3 regions of the Pseudarthrobacter sp. NPDC092202 genome follow, and region 1 is predicted to be linked to each of the others. Evidence: riboswitches for the same ligand, from Rfam matches in the RefSeq annotation. Region 1 holds a riboswitch; each other region holds the start of a gene.
What was found. Region 1 has a riboswitch for cyclic di-AMP ahead of ACIQF4_RS05385 (LysM peptidoglycan-binding domain-containing protein). Riboswitches for the same ligand answer to the same signal wherever they lie in the genome.
Positions count from the first base shown of each region.

Region 1 (5,403 bases):
GCCGTGACCGCAGCGACGTCCATCGCGTTCTTCGCCATGGTGGGCTTCGAGGATTCGGTCAACATGGTGGAAGAGACCCAGAACCCCGAAAAGATCTTTCCCCGCACCATGCTCACCGGCCTGGGCATAGCAGTACTGCTGTACATGCTGGTTGCTGTGTCCGTGGTAAGCGTCCTCTCGCCTACGGAGCTCGAGGGAATCCGGGAAGCCGAAGGCGCTGCCCTGCTGGAAGTGGTCCACAAAGGCTCGCCGGACTTCCCGATCGACAGGGTCTTCCCCTTCCTGGCCGTCTTCGCCGTCGCCAACACGGCTCTCATCAACATGCTCATGGCCAGCCGGCTGATTTACGGCATGGCCCGCCAGCACGTCCTGCCCGGCGCCTTGGGGAAGGTCCTTCCCGTCCGGCGCACCCCGTGGGCAGGAATCGCCTTCTCCACAGTCCTGGCTTTGGGCCTCATCCTCTACGTCACCAGTGATCCCGAAAGCAACATCGTGGCCAACCTGTCCGGCACCACCGCCTTCCTGCTGCTGTGCGTTTTCACGGTGGTCAACGTGGCCTGCCTCGTGCTGCGCCGCAAACGGGATCCCCACCGCAAGGTGTTTTTCACATCCCCGGGCCCTCTGCCGCTCGTGGCCGCGCTGCTCTGCGCCTTCCTGGCCGGCCCGTGGGTTGGCAGGAACATCATCCAGTACCAGATTGCCGGCGGACTGATGGCCATTGGAGTCATCCTGTGGCTCATCACCTGGCTGATCAACCGGCGCACCAATGACGGCGATAGGGTTAATCCATGACTGCAGCAGCAGAATCAACTGTCACCTTCGAAGGCTTTTTTGCCCGCGACCTGCCGGAACTCGCCGTGCCCTGGCAGGCAGAGGAAGCGCCAGAACCCACGCTCCTGGTCCTTAACGAAGTCCTGGCCGGCGAGCTGGGGCTGGCTCCCGAATACCTGCGGACCACCGAAGGCGTCCGGCTCCTTTTGGGCAACCACGTCCCGGCGGGCGCCACGCCCGTCGCCCAGGCCTACGCCGGGCACCAGTTCGGCGGTTACTCGCCGCTGCTCGGCGACGGAAGGGCGCTCCTGCTCGGCGAACTTCCGGACGCCGGCGGCCGCCTGCGCGACGTGCACCTCAAAGGCTCCGGCCGGACACCTTTTGCCCGGGCAGGCGACGGCCGCGCCGTCGTCGGCCCCATGCTGCGCGAATACCTGGTGAGCGAGGCAATGCACGCCCTGAACATTCCCACCACACGGGCCTTGGCGGTTGTGGCCACAGGACGCCCGGTGCGGCGGGACACCATGCTGCCCGGCGCCGTTCTGGCACGTGTGGCCAGCAGCCATCTCCGGGTGGGCAGCTTCCAATACGCCCGGGCCACAGACAACATGGAGCTCCTGCGCCGGCTCGCGGACCACGCCATCAGCAGGCACTACCCGGCCGCAGCCCAGTCTGAAAACCCCTACCTGGAACTGTTCGCCTCGGTGGTTGCCGCCCAGGCCCGGCTGGTGGCCCGGTGGATGCTGGTGGGGTTTGTGCACGGCGTCATGAACACGGACAACATGACCATTTCGGGCGAAACCATCGACTATGGGCCCTGCGCCTTCATGGACGCTTTCAACCCCGGTGCCGTGTACAGCTCCATCGACGTCGGCGGGCGCTACGCCTACGCCAACCAGCCGGTGGTGGCCGAGTGGAACCTGGCGCGGCTGGCGGAGGCGATGCTGCCGCTCTTCCACGAGGACCAGGAACAGGCGGTCGCGCCCGCAGTGGAGGCGCTGGGGAAGTTCCGCGGCCAGTACAGCGACGCCTGGTTCGACGGCATGAAGGCAAAGCTGGGCATCGCCGCCGGCCCGGCCGGAAGCAAGGAAGGCGACGAGGCATCGGAACTGGTGGACGGGGTCATCGGCCTGCTCAAGGACGGACCTGTCGATTACACACAGTTCTTCCGGAGCCTTGGCCAGGCAGCCAGGGGAAACACCAGGCCGGCGCGCGGCATGGTCCTGGACCTCGCCGCCTTTGATGCTTGGGCTGAGCGCTGGGCCCGCCTCAAGCCCGACGCCGGTCTGATGGACAGCGTTAACCCGGTGTACATTCCCCGGAACCATCTGGTGGAGGAAGCGCTGGCAGCAGCAACGGAGGGGGACATGGGCCCCTTCAGCCGCCTCCTGGAGGTGGTGAGGTCCCCGTTCGAGGAACGCGAGGGGCTGGAACGCTATACCGAAGGTCCGCCGGAAGACTTCGGCACCTACCGGACCTTCTGCGGTACCTGAGGCGGGCACGGGAGAACCGCGCGGAGGAAGTCCCGGGGAGACAGAACAAGGGCGGCAGCCGGGAGAACCCGGCTGCCGCCCTTGTCTGGAGTGGCCTGGCCCTTACGGGCCAGCTGCGCCTGTGTCCGTGGTGACTATGCCACGCGGACGAAGGAAGCGCCGCTGAGCCAGCTGATGGAGTGAACCTCGGTCTGGTTGCCGTTCACGCCGCCGCTGACAACCTGGCCGTCGCCGGCGTAAACGCCCACGTGGCCGGCGGTGATCACCAGGTCGCCGGGGGCGGGGGTGCCCACGGTGGTGCCGTACTGGTAGAACTGGCCGGGGGCAAGGTCGCCGACGGACTTACCGACCGTGCGCAGGGCCTTCTCCACCATCGCGGTGCAGTCCTGGATCTGGCCCAGCTGGCCGTAGGCGTTGGCCAGGATGGCTGCTCCGGCGCCGCTGCCGGTCGCTGCAACCGGTGCGGACGCGTAGGACATGTTCATGCCGGTGTTCGCCGGGGTAGTAACAGCAGCGGTCTGGACCGGAGCCGGTGCCGGTGCTGCAGCCGGTGCAACGTAGGCTGCGGCCGGGGCGGCAGCAGCGGTTCCGGCGGCGGGAATCTGGATCTGGTCACCGGGGTAGATGATCGTGGAGACAGAAAGCCCGTTGGCCGACAGGACGTCATTCAGGCTGACGCCGTAAGCGGTGGCAATGGCACCAAGGGTGTCGCCCGATACAACCGTGTGGGTGTTGCCGGCTGCTGCGGCGGGGGCCGCGGCTGCCGGAGCAGGGGCGGCGTAAGCCTGGACGCTAGCGGTCTCGGTGGTGTCCGGACCGTTCACACCGGCGTGAGCCGGGGCTCCGACGCCGAAGGCAATGCCGGAGGCTGCTGCCACGGCGAGAGCCGGACGGCCCAGGGACTTGGCCGAAACAGACAGTCCCTCGATCACGAGGGAGCGGGCCGGGGTTGCGCGGTGACGGGCGGTGGTGGAATTTTTTGACACAGTTGATCGCCTCTCCCATGCCTGCGGGGTGAGCTGTCGGGTTCGGGTTGGAGATACCCGGCCGGTAGCTACTCCGAAAGGAACGGAGGCGCTATCGACTTAACCCCAAGGCCTTCAAAAAGGCCGCGGAAACTTGGTTCCCCCGTCCCTGCCAGCTGGAAAGCGATTGGTTCCCGGGTCAGTGGCAGGGCTCGGCATACTGATGGGAATGTCCCGTCTGAGAGGGACACCTGAAGACCATAACCCGACTTACCACCCATTGTCACATTTGGATAACATGCGAGGCGCGGCTCTCAATTACGCAATCAAGTGGATTTCGCCATCTCATGGCGATCCAGTCCAGCCAGGCAGGCGCGCCGGGTTTTTGAAACGTGGGATTTGTCACAAAGTAGTAAAGGAAGCGCCGCACCCGCCATGGGAGCTTGTTCTCACGTTCCCGGGGGAGGAGTATGTTCGGCACCCCGAGGAGGCACTGTGATGCAGCTTGGCAAGTATGAGAGATACCTGATTGAGGAATTCTTCGACGATTACAAGTCCGGTGCGCTGAGTCAGCGCACCTTTACCCGGCGCGTTGCGTTCATTACCGGCAGCATGGCGGCTGCAGCGGCGGCGATGCTGCTGGTGGGGTGTACCCCCAGCGAGGTGCCGCGGAGCACCGACCCCATGCCCACCCCGGAGCCGTCCCCGACGTCCGCTGCCGGTACGGCGGGATCGGGAGCGGTGCCCGGGGCAAAGAGCCCGCTCTCCGTTCCGGAGGGGGAGCCAGGATTGACGACGGCGTCCATCCAGTTTCCGTCCGGCAGCGCCTCCGTCAGTGGGTACCTGGCCAGGCCGGAGCGGGAAGGGCGCAGTCCTGCCGTGCTGATCTGCCACGAGAACCGCGGGCTGACGCCCCACATCGAAGACGTGGCCCGCCGCTTCGCGAAGGAGGGATACGCCTCCCTCGCCCTGGACCTGCTCAGCCGTGAAGGCGGGACGGCAGGCATGGACCGCGATGCTGTTCCCGGTGCGCTCACCCAGGCAGGCGCCCAGCGGCACGTCGCCGACTTCGCAGCGGCGTTGGAGTACCTGCGTGCCCAGGACTTCGTGGAGGGCGGACGCATCGCCATGACCGGCTACTGTTTCGGTGGCGGCATCACCTGGCAGGCGGCAGCGGAACTGGACGGGCTGAAAGCTACCGCGGCGTTTTACGGGCCCGCACCGGACCTGGCAAAGGTGCCGGACATCAGGGCAGCCGTTTTTGGCGTCTACGCTGAACTCGACCAGCGCATCACCGGCCCCATGCCCGCACTCAAGGATGCACTGGCAGCATCCGGCGTTGTCCACCAGCTCACGGTCTACCCCGGGGTGGACCATGCCTTCCACAACGACACCGGGGACCGCTACAACGAAGCCCAGGCTACGGCGGCGTGGAACGACACCCTTGCCTGGTTCAAGGAACATCTCTAAGAAACGGGCGTCCCGGCCCTGTTCCGCGAAACCGAACTTCCTCCGCTCCATAACGATGTAGAAACGCCCTCCTTCAACCTGCGGATCAAGGCGGTAGGCTTCCGGACTATGTCCCGGTTCGTCACCAAATCCAGGGCGCCCCTGCCCGTGGCGCTTCTTTCGTGTGCCCTGGCAGGAAGCCTGTGGCTGGTGCCGGCAGCCGCCGCGGACAGCAGTCCCGGGGATTACCCGTCCTGGGAGGAGGTGCAGGACGCGAAGGACAGCGAGGCCGGGAAGGCCGCGGAAATCGCCAAGATTGATGGCCTGCTCTCCGGCCTCCAGGAGCAATCCGAGGCCGCCGGCTCCGCAGCGGTGCAGGCGGCGGCGGAGTATGCAGCCACCGACGCGGCATTGCAGGCCGCCGCTGCCAGGGTGGAGGCCCTTGCGGCGCAGGCAGTACACGCTGACTCGGAGTCGGTCCAGTACAGGAAGGAACTTGGTGCGCTGGCGGCCCAGTCATACAAGACCGGCGGCACGAACATGGGGTTCTTTGTTGCCCTGGACGCTGTACAGGCCAACACCGTGCACGGGCTCAACGTGGTGCAGATCGTGGGGGACAAGACCGCCGCGCTCGTGCATAAGGCGCGGGCCGCAGGGGAAATTTCTGCTGCACTGGCTGCCCAGGAACAGGCCGCAAAGGATGAGCGCGGACGGCTGGCCCTTGA
Region 1 covers NZ_JBIVRG010000002.1:425,554-430,956, reverse strand. The annotation lists gene ACIQF4_RS05395 (APC family permease) at 1-792, shown strand, start outside; gene ACIQF4_RS05390 (YdiU family protein) at 789-2,264, shown strand; gene ACIQF4_RS05385 (LysM peptidoglycan-binding domain-containing protein) at 2,399-3,250, opposite strand; cyclic di-AMP (ydaO/yuaA leader) riboswitch at 3,254-3,457, opposite strand; gene ACIQF4_RS05380 (dienelactone hydrolase family protein) at 3,728-4,699, shown strand; gene ACIQF4_RS05375 (lytic transglycosylase domain-containing protein) at 4,808-5,403, shown strand, end outside.

Region 2 (5,403 bases), on a different contig from region 1:
CAAGGGCTTTGGTTTCCTCGCGGGCGAGGACGGCCAGGAGGTATTCCTGCCTAAATCGTCGCTGCCCGAGGGCGTAACAGAGCTTAAGGCCGGCACCAGGGTTGAATTCGGTGTGGCTGACGGCCGGAAGGGCGCCCAGGCCCTGGGCCTGCGCGTGCTGGACAAGACACCCTCCATTGCCAAGGCAAAGCGGCCCAGTGCCAAGGACCTCGCTCCTCTCGTGCAGGATCTGGTGACGGTCCTGGATAATCTGTCCGGAACCCTCTCCGCAGGCAAATACCCGGAAGGCAACAAGGGCAAGGCCATCGCCGCTGCCCTGCGTAAGGTTGCCGACGAGCTGGACGTTTAGGCACTGATGAACCCCGAAGCTGAACAGCCGGTCCCAGCTGTGCCGGAACAGGACAGCACGACGACGGGTGGCCCGGGCGCCGCCGGCCCGGCCGTTGCAGGGGCCAGGGCTGTGTCCAAGCGCCGAGCGGGCGTCCCGGCATGGCGGACAGGGAAGCCGGATGCCTTCCTCGCCGCTGCCGTGGACACGGCGCGTTCGGCTGTGGAGGAAATCACGGCGGCGCCCACCATTGGCCGCCACCTGGCTGCCAAAAGCGAGGGCGACCGCCTGGTAACGCACCTGTTTGAATCCAGGTTGCCTGGCTACCTGGGCTGGCAGTGGTATGCGGTACTTACCCGCAACTCCCGCTCCAAGGTGGTCACGGTCAGCGAGCTCGGCCTGCTGCCGTCGGAAGATTCGATCCTTGCCCCGGAGTGGGTGCCGTGGGCTGAACGCGTCCGGCCCGAGGACGAGCAGGAACAGGACCAGGAGCAGGACCAGGTACGGGTAGGGAATCCGGAAACTGGCGGGCAGGAAGGCAATCCGGCAGAAGGTGAAGCCCAAGACGGCGCCCCTGGGGCCGGGAGCCAGGACGCGGCCGCAACGGAGCCTGCCGGAACCGGGCCCGTCGTCGAGCCCGCTGAAGCCGGAGCCGCCGCCCCGGGTGCGCCCGCCCCGTTCGCAGAAGCGCAGCCTGTAGAAGCGCAGCCTGTAGAAGCCCAGCCTGTAGAAGCCCAGCCCACTGAGGACAGCGCCGCCAGGCCTTAGGCAGGCCGCACCTCAGGATGCAGTCTTCACCACGTACACAAAGGCGCCGCCCGGGACTGTTCCCGGGCGGCGCCGTCGTACATTAATGCCCTGCCCAGCTCGGTAAGGCCCGGCAGCTCGGTAAGGCCCGGCAGTTCGGTAACGCCCCCAGTTCGGTGAGCCGCGACCCTTTGGTGAGCCGCGGCCGGACTGCCGGCGGACCGCTACTTGCGCAGTTCGCCCACCACGAAGTCGATGCTGGCCAGCAGCGCAGAAACGTCGTCGGGCTCGATGGCCACGAAAGTGGCGATGCGCAGCTGGTTGCGGCCGAGCTTGCGGTAGGGCTCGGTGTCCACGACGCCGTTGGCCCGCAGGACCTTTGCCACCACGGCTGCATCCACTGACTCGTCAAAGTCGATGGTGGCGATGACGTTGGAGCGCTCGTCCGGGTTGGTGACGAACGGGGTGGCGAATTCGGAAGCTTCGGCCCAGCTGTAGATGCGGCCGGCGGAATCGGCAGTGCGCGCGGCGGCGAAGTCCAAGCCGCCGTTGCCGTTCAGCCACTGCACCTGTGCATCCAGTGTCACCAGGGTGGACAGCGACGGCGTGTTGTAGGTCTGGTTCAGCCGTGAGTTGTCGATTGCGGTCTGCAGGTCGAGGAAATCGGGGATCCAGCGGTCGGTGGACTTGATACGCGCCGCGCGGTCCAGGGCGGCGGGGGAGAACAGGCCAAGCCAGAGTCCGCCGTCGGAGGCAAAGTTCTTCTGCGGGGCGAAGTAGTAGACGTCGCTCTCCGCCACGTCCACGTCCAGGCCGCCGGCGGCCGACGTCGCGTCGACCAGCACCAGCGCGCCCTCGTCGGCACCCGCTACCCGCTTCACGGGGGCGGAGACGCCCGTGGAAGTCTCGTTCTGCGGCCAGGCGTAGGCATCGACACCCGCTTCAGCCTGGGCAGCAGGGCGCGTACCTGGTTCGGATTTGATGATTGATGAGGCATCCAGGAAGGGCGCCTTGTTGGTGGCGGCAGCGAACTTGGACCCGAATTCACCGAACGAGAGGTGCTGGGCCTTCTGCTCCACCAGGCCGAAGCTGGCAATGTCCCAGAACGCAGTGGAACCGCCGACGCCGAGGACCACTTCATAGCCCTCGGGGGCACGGAAGAACTGGCTGAGGCCCTCGCGTACGGACCCGACCAGGTTTTTCACCGGAGCCTGCCGGTGCGAGGTTCCGAGGATGGTTTTGGAAGCAGCGGAAAGCGCATCGATCTGCTCCTGCCGGACCTTTGACGGGCCGGCGCCGAACCGTCCGTCCTTGGGCAGGAGGTCGGCGGGAATAGTGATGCTGTTTTCGCTCACAGGTGCTCCAATGTCGGCGTGGACGCGGTTGGGGTCCGGACGGGTGGTTGGTTGGCGGACAGTCGGCTGTGACTGCGACTTTCGGCCCCCCTCATTCTGCCTGAACAGGCGGTGGGGCGGGAACCGGCACCGTCATAGTCCAGAAATTGAGACAGAGACCAAGACGTTGGGACGGGCCCCGGCGGCGGCCGCCAACTATTCGGACAAAGTCAAAATAGGCTAAGCTTTCCAACGGACTACGTCGCGCGGATGGCGATATACGGTGGGACAACGCAAGGTACTGCGCTCGAGGAGCTGAGCTGGATGACGGATCTGATCGACACTACGGAGATGTACCTTCGGACCATCTTGGAGCTTGAGGAAGAGAACATCGTTGCCCTCCGGGCCCGGATCGCCGAACGCCTGCGCCACTCAGGACCCACGGTCTCCCAGACCATCGGCAGGATGGAGCGGGATGGCCTGGTGGTTGTCTCCGGCGACCGGCACCTGGAGCTGACGGAAACCGGCCGGAAGCGCGCTACCGAAGTGATGCGCAAGCACCGGCTGGCGGAGCGGCTGCTGGCGGACGTTATCGGCCTGGACTGGGCGTACGTCCATGACGAAGCCTGCCGCTGGGAGCATGTTATGAGCGAACGCGTGGAGCGGCGCATCTACGAACTGCTTGACCATCCGACCGAGTCACCGTACGGAAACCCTATCCCTGGCCTGGCTGCCCTTGGGGGCCAGGCGTCCGCAGGCTTCGCTGACGGCGCCATCAGCCTGCTTGAAGCAATGAAGTCCTATGGCCCGGCGTCGGAGGTGACCGTAAGCCGGTTGGCTGAGCCGATCCAGGTGGAGCCCGAGCTGCTGGTCCAGCTGGACGAGGGCGGAATCCGTCCGGGAGCCGCAGTCTCGCTGGAGCGGGTGGGGGACTACATTTCGGTCCGGGTGCCCGGCATCGAAGGTGCGCTGGAGTTGCCGCCTGAGGTGGCGGCCCACGTCTTCGTCGCCATCCGGTAACTCCCGCGCTGTACCCGCTCGGAGCGCATCAGCCAAAGATAACGGAATTGTTACTTTGGGCCTTCTGGCCCTATAGTTAAACGCAAGCGTAGATACTAAAGCGTTACCTGATCCGGAGCCGAGCTCTGCCAGCGGATCAGGTGCACGAGTCATTACTGGCAGAGGCGGGGGAACCACAACCGGCAGACGGGGGACTGCCTTGGGGTGAAGTCCGTCAGCAGCAAGCCTCTTCCAGTGAAGGATCCTTCCGGGGATACCTCTGTGCCGGGCTTGCCTAGGCGGACCGGGTCTTTGAACTCTCTGACCCGAATCCGACAGCTAACTTCGCAGGCTTTCCAGAGAGGAACCCTTCTTGTCCATAGAGACCCCCAAGGGGCGCCGCCGCGCGGCGTCTCCCGTTTCAACGCCGCGCGTTGTCGAGGTCATCACCACGGAACGCCCCCGCGATCCGCACCGTGACGCCCGCCGCCGTCGAGGACCCTTCCGGCAGATCACCGAATTTGCCGCAGCCAGCGGGATCGCACAGAAGGCCGGAATCGCTCTTGCTGCCACCGGCCTGGTGTTGACCGTGACCGTTCCGGCAACAAGTCCCGTCATGGCAACCGACAACGCAAGCGGCGTTACCCCGGTGGCAGCATCTGCTGTTACCCCGCAGCCGCAGGTATCCGCGGAGGCCGGCGCCCAGATCGACTTCAGCCGCTCTGCCGTGGTGACCCAGGCAGACCCCGATGGCAAGCTGAAGCAGCTGCTCAGCGCCCAGTCCGCAGGTTCGGTGTCCCGCGCGGCCTCGGCCGGAAGCCTCGGCGCTCCGCTGGCCGCGCTCTCCACTGCCTCCGCGTTCGGTTACCGGGTCAGCCCCATCACCGGCGGCGCGGGTGACTTCCACCGCGGCCAGGACTACGTTGCCCAATGCGGCACCTCGGTGCTGGCGGCTGCCACCGGCACCGTAACGTTCGTGGGCTGGCACCAGTACGGCGGTGGAAACCGGGTGGTGGTGGACCATGGCAACGGCCTGGAAACCACGTACAACCACCTTTCGTCCATCAGCGTCACGGAGGGACAGACGGTCTCCCGGGGCGATGTCCTGGCCCTCAGCGGAACCACGGGTGCTTCCACCGGCTGCCACCTTCACTTCGAGGTGCAGGTCAACGGCGAAGTCGTCGATCCCACGGGCTGGCTGTAGTCAAATGATGGTTTGCTATCGAATCATCGTGACCCGCCGTGACCTGAATGTGACATTCACCGAAAACTGCTGTACCGTCTAACTCGCGTCAACTTTTCCGAAGTTGACGCTCTTGTGCGGATTGCCTAGCTCTGCCACCGCTCAAGGTCCGTTCGCATTTCATCGTCTGGCAGGGGCGGGGGAACCAATTTTGGTCTTTGCTTCAGCGAAGGCCTTGGGGTTAAGTCGCAAAACTTCCTTGGAAGCCGCGCGGCCGGGTGACTCCCATCCGAATCCGACAGCTCACCTCGCAGGCATTGGGAGAGGCTACCTTCGTGTCTTCACGCCATCATTCTGCGCGCCACCGTGCGCAAACGGTTCGTACCAACCCCTTGGACACAGTGTCCAAGGCTGTTAGTGCCAATGCCGGGACAGTAGGTCGCCAGGCTGCGGTTATCGCAGCTGCTTCCGGTCTCATCCTCAGCATGGGCCTGCCTGCCAACGCCGCGGACACCACCGCCGGCGTTTCCGCTTCCACCGAGTCCGGGTCTGCCCAGTCCGCCCTGGCGGTCACCGCAGCACCCACCGCGACTGTCTCCTTCGAGCGTCCCGTGGTGAAGACCACCGCCGCACCGAAGCCGGCTCCCGTGCGGGCGCAGTCCACCGATTCGGAGGACCGCACTGCTGCCGCTACCCGGACGGCCTCCACCGCAGCGGCTCCCGAAGCTGCAGCTGAGAAGCTGGCAGAGACGGTTTCCTCGGCCTCTACCTCCGGCATTGCCGCACTCGCATACACCGGCATCGGCCGTCCC
Region 2 covers NZ_JBIVRG010000009.1:23,308-28,710, forward strand. The annotation lists gene ACIQF4_RS14010 (cold-shock protein) at 1-349, shown strand, start outside; gene ACIQF4_RS14015 (DUF3027 domain-containing protein) at 356-1,096, shown strand; gene serC (phosphoserine transaminase) at 1,300-2,430, opposite strand; gene ACIQF4_RS14025 (metal-dependent transcriptional regulator) at 2,734-3,429, shown strand; cyclic di-AMP (ydaO/yuaA leader) riboswitch at 3,536-3,777, shown strand; gene ACIQF4_RS14030 (M23 family metallopeptidase) at 3,788-4,612, shown strand; cyclic di-AMP (ydaO/yuaA leader) riboswitch at 4,749-4,922, shown strand; gene ACIQF4_RS14035 (C40 family peptidase) at 4,993-5,403, shown strand, end outside.
Region 2: another riboswitch for cyclic di-AMP. It lies ahead of ACIQF4_RS14030 (M23 family metallopeptidase); the one in region 1 lies ahead of ACIQF4_RS05385 (LysM peptidoglycan-binding domain-containing protein).

Region 3 (5,403 bases), on a different contig from region 1:
AACAGGTTCAAGCACCTATCCGTTAGCGGAACCTTCCACTCGATCAACACGTTGGAATGTCAATCCAGTGATTTCTCCCGGCGCAGCTCCCAGGGATTCTTCCTTGGCCTGCATAAGGAAGGTTTCCATGACCACAATCGATCAGCGCTCCGCGGGCAGGAAACCTTCCACCGTTCCGCCGACCGTCCTGTTCCATCGGCCTCCCCTTTTTCCATAGCGGAAAGAACATCGTCTCCATGGAAACCGCCACTGCGACGGACCGCCAGACGCTTCCGGAGCCCGACCCGCAACAGCGGCGCTCCCTGAGGCAAAGCAACCACGCCGCGGAGAGTCAGCGGCACTTGATGGTATCGCTGGCCGCCCTGGTGGCAATGGTCCTGGTATCGCTGAGCATCCATGGAGTCCTTGACGGCTGGGGCTGGCTTCCGAACGTAATGTTTACTGCCGCTGCCGTATTGACGGCGACAGCAGGGACACGGAGCCTCCGTTGGCCCCCGGTCCTGAGCCTGGGGGCGGGCCTTTTGACCCTTGCCGGGGTGCTCGTCTGGCAGTTTTTCCGTGACCAAAGTTTCCTGGGCATTATCCCGGGCTCTCAGGCCACGGAACGTCTTGCGTCTTTGCTCGAAAACGCCGAAACCACCGTCGCCTCAGAGCTGGCACCGGTGGCGCCCGGCGAGGGCGTCCTCTTGATCACCTGTGCCGCAACCGGCCTGGCCGCACTGCTCATCGATACCCTGGCCATCACCTGCAGGATGCCCGCGACCAGCGGAATACCCCTGCTGGCCGTCCTTTCCATCCCCGCAATCATCCTTCCTGACAGCGTCGGTGTTCCCGCATTCACTGCAGCCGCCGCAGGCTACATCTTCCTCCTGGCTACCGGGCAATGGCGGGAAAGCTCTGAAGCTCAAGGCCGGGCAGCGCACCGGACCGCCGGCTACCTCACGCAGGCCGCAACCATCGGGGCGGCCGCGCTCAGCCTGGCCCTCGTTCTGCCTGCCATGGTCCCGGGATTCACCACAGGAACGTTTCCGCAGGGATCCCGCCTGCAATGGTGGACGGCAGCATCCGGGCTCGACCCGAGCGTAACCCTGGGAAACTCCCTGCGGGAGCCCGACGGTTCTGGCCGGATCACCTATGCCACCACCGCCAATGAGCCACTGTATCTGCGGCTGACAACGCTGGAGGACTTCTCGGGAAGGCGATGGCAACCGGACCAGCGCATGGATTCCCGCCGCACCGGGATCAGGCAGATGGGCATCAGTGCCGGCCTTCCGGTCGGCAGCGGGAACCTGACCACCACCCGGATCGATACCCGAAGCTTTACGAGTCCATGGTTGCTCGCCCCCTATGCCCCACTGAGCATCACGGGAGTCGACGGCCGGTGGACATGGGATCCGCGAACACTGACGGTATTGTCGGCTACAGGGGAAACTTCGGCCGGGCAAAGCTACCAGGTGACCAGTTCAGTACCGGAATTGACGCGTGAAGTCCTTGCCGGCAGCGCACCTGTGGGGAATGACGAAGTTGACGCCCGGTTTAGTTACCTGTCCGAGGATCTTCCGACAGTCGTCAGGGAAACGGCGTCGAACCTCACCTCGGACTTGATCAACCCCTATAACAAAGCAATGGCCATCCAGAATTACCTCCGCGGCGGTGACTTCACCTACTCCCTCCAGGCCCCTGTTGAAGGAAACTACGATGGCACCGGCCTTGAAGTCATTGGACGGTTCCTTGAGGTAAAAGCCGGCTACTGCGTCCACTTCGCCGGTGCCATGGCTGTCATGGCAAGGCTGGCCGGGATCCCGAGCCGCGTCGCAGTCGGTTATGCACCAGGGGAACCAACCGGAAACACCGTTATGGTTGGCGGTGAACAGCTGCCCGAATTCGCCGTTGATTCCAAGGATGCCCATGCCTGGCCTGAGCTGTACTTCCGCGGTGCCGGCTGGGTGAGGTTCGAACCGACACCCTCCCGCGGCGTGGTCCCGGACTACGCGCAGCAACCGGCAACTCCTCCAAACCTCCCGGTAGAAGACGACCTCAGACCCGACGGCTTATCCATGCCGGACACCGGGACATCCCCGACTCCTGCCCCGGGACTTTCGGGCAGCGGCACGCCGGGCACGCCCATCCCTTCCGGCGTGGAGCCCGGCATGACGGTGGTGGCCTTGGTCCTGCTGTTTCTGGCCGCCGCGCCCTTCCTGATCCGCGCCGCCAGATCCGGTGGACGGAAGCGCCGCTTTCTCAGGTCGAATCCGCAACAAGCAGCCAGCATCGCCTGGGCCGAGACGACGGAAAGCGCCGTTGACCATGGCTACACTCCGGGCGCGGCAGAAACACCGCGGGCTTTTACCAGCCGACTGATGCAGCAGGCGCGGTTCAACAGCCAGGCCGTCGACTCACTGACCAGGCTCCGCCACGCCTTTGAGATGCAAATGTACGCTGCTGCGAAGGTACAACCCGTACCCGGGACGGTGTCTCCAACCTGGGCCGATGTCCAGGAAGTCAGGCGGGCTTTGTGGGGTTCGAAGACCCTGCCGGCGCGCCTGAGAGCCAGGCTCCTGCCGCGATCGCTACGACGCCGATACTGACCTCGTGCACAAGGCAAGGGCTGGACGCTGAGGAGAAGAAGCCGTGCAGGCCGTGTCCAAATCGTTACTAAGCGGTCGGCTGGTCAGTGCGGACAGGCCGTAGTTCCAGGAACAGCATTCGCGGCGGGTGCTGCTCAAGCGATACTGAAGGCCGGTGATTCGCCGCCCCCAAGGCACCGAATGACCGGCCTTCAGTGGATTTATTTGCCTGCGCGGACGAAGGTGACGGCGCCCTTGGACGTCATCCAGGTCAGCGGGTGGACCGCGGTTTCGTTCTTGCCGTTCAGCCCGGAGCTGAGGACCTGGCCGTTGCCGACGTAGATGCCGACGTGGCCGGGCTGCATGACCATGTCCCCGGGCTGGGGATCGGAGACCACGGTGCCGTAGTTCATGAACTGCATGGGACCGAGGTCACCGACGGGGATCCCTGCAGCGTTCAGGGCGTTTTCCACCAGCCGGGTGCAGTCCTGGATCATGCCGATCTGCGCGTAGGCCGAGGAGACCATGGTGGCGTTGACTCCACCTGCTGCCGGAGCGGCCGCCGGGGCGGCTGCCGGCGCGGCAGCAGGGGCGGGGGTGACAGTGACCTGGGCTTTGGCCTTGGCCGGCGCAGCAGCCTTCACGGCGGCGGGCGCGGCCGGAGCGGCTGCCTTGGGGGCCTGGACGGCGACCGGTTTCGGCGCTTCCACGACAGGGGCCGGCGTGGTCTTCACGGCGGGACGTTCGAAGGAGATCTGGACGGTGGCGTCTGCGCTGAGCGGGGCCTGGACCTGGCTGGCGAGCTCCAGGGTCGAGGTCGGCTCCGTGTCCCGCTGGGCCGGCGCGTCCGCTGCCTGCGCTGCAAGGCCGCTGGTCAGGACGAGCCCGGAAGCTGCCGCGATGACGGCGGCCTGACGGCCCACACCGCCGGCGTTTTCAGCGACGGATTTGGACAGGACCGCAAGGGCACTGGTCTGAACGGGGACCGCGCGGTGGCGGCCGTGAGCACGGCGAATAGACACGAAAAAGGGCCTCTCCCACTGCCTGCGAGGTTAGCTGTCGGATTCGGATGGGAGACACCCGGCCGCATCTCCAGCGCAAGGCAGGAGGCGCGGCTTCACCCCAAGGCCCGCCCGAAGCAGGCCGTCATGTGGTTTCCCCGTCTCTGCCGGACGAATGTTGCGAAGGGATCCCGGGGCAGCGGCAGAGTTAGGCAAATCTGCTCAGGAGTGCCGCATTCTGAGACCGGCACGCGTCCGACCCTACTGCAAAAACCACGGCGTTGTCACATTTGCATAACGCAAAGCAGCGATCCCCCGTCCGAATACCTGAAGGACGGCGCTAAGGACGGGGGCTGAACAATCGCGCCGCCGCCCGCCGGGAGTCGAAAAAGAACGGCCCGTCTTCCTGCCCGGTCGGCCACATAATCATTTGTGAAGTCTGAAACATGCTTTGGAAGAAGACGAAGGCGAAGCCGGAAGTGCATTCCGTCTTCGCCGCCGCTAAAAGGCTTCTGTTCAGCGGCTGCCTTTGGAACAGGCCCCACTGATGGGCGCACCGGTTGGTAGGACCGGGCGGGCCAGCCGGATGAAGGCCGGGTTGTCCTTAACTGATTCAATGCCCCGGAACATGCGTATCCTTTCTGAACGGATCTATTTCCATTGGCTCGAGAAACCCTCGGGTAGTGCTATGGCCGCGGTACGGTTTGAGGCAAAGGCGATATAGCCCCCCGCCCCTGACAGGAAAGCACCCTCCGATGACACAAGTTCCGGCCGACGTCACGCCCGCCGACCCTGCACGGAAAAGACGCAGGATCATTTGGGTCGTCCTGGCAGCCGTCGTGGCCACCGTCGTGGCCACCGGGCTGATCTCGTCCGCGGTGTTTACCGCCACCAAGCCGGCACCTGGCACAGCCCAGAACGTTATATATCTGCTTGGTGACGGCATGGGCCGCACCCAAGTCACTGCCGGCAGGGAGCGTTTCTACGGTGCCGAGGGCAGGCTGGTTATGGAAACCCTCCCGGCCCACGGTTCTGTCAGTACCTATGCTGTGCAGAAAAACTCCGGCCAGCCGGGGCAGTCTGACTTCGCCCCGGAACTGGTCACCGATTCCGCCGCTGCAGCCACGGCGTGGGCCTCCGGGGTGAAAACCTACAACGCCGCCCTCGGGGTGGATGCCACGGGCCATGTGGTGCCGACCATGATGGAGTTGGCCAAGCAGACCGGCTACCGCACTGGCAGTGTCTCCACGGCCGAAATTACCGACGCGTCCCCGGCCGGGCAGATGAGCCACGTCCTGTCCCGCGGCTGCCAGGGACCGGACTACTCCGCGGACGCGTGCCAGGACACAGAGATCACCGGTGAGCCGCTGCCGACCAGTGATGTCCGAGTAACCCCGATCGCAGACCAGATCGCCCGCAACGGTACCGCGGACATCATCTTCGGCGGCGGCCTGCGCCGCTTTGACGCCTCGGATGAAACCGAGCTGAAGGAGCAGGGCTACTCGATCCTGGGTTCGGTTTCCAGCCAGATTCCCGCGACCCGGGACGACCTGAACGGAGCCGTGGGGGAGAAGGTCTTTGGCCTGTTCAACAAGGGAAACCTGACCGTTGAAAAAGCCAAGCAGGACGACCCCGGAGCTCCCCAGGCGAAGGAGCCGTCCCTGCCGGAGATGACAAAGAAAGCTCTTGAGCTTCTAAACCAGCAACAGGAAAGCAGCGGCAAGGGTTTTTACCTGCAGGTTGAAGGTTCCTTGATTGACAAGCGGTCCCACGACAACGACGCGGCCCAGACACTGGAGGAAGTCAAGGCCTTCGACGATGCCGTCGCCGCAGCC
Region 3 covers NZ_JBIVRG010000019.1:18,088-23,490, forward strand. The annotation lists gene ACIQF4_RS19530 (transglutaminaseTgpA domain-containing protein) at 237-2,588, shown strand; gene ACIQF4_RS19535 (NlpC/P60 family protein) at 2,789-3,589, opposite strand; cyclic di-AMP (ydaO/yuaA leader) riboswitch at 3,595-3,793, opposite strand; gene ACIQF4_RS19540 (alkaline phosphatase) at 4,324-5,403, shown strand, end outside.
Region 3: another riboswitch for cyclic di-AMP. It lies ahead of ACIQF4_RS19535 (NlpC/P60 family protein); the one in region 1 lies ahead of ACIQF4_RS05385 (LysM peptidoglycan-binding domain-containing protein).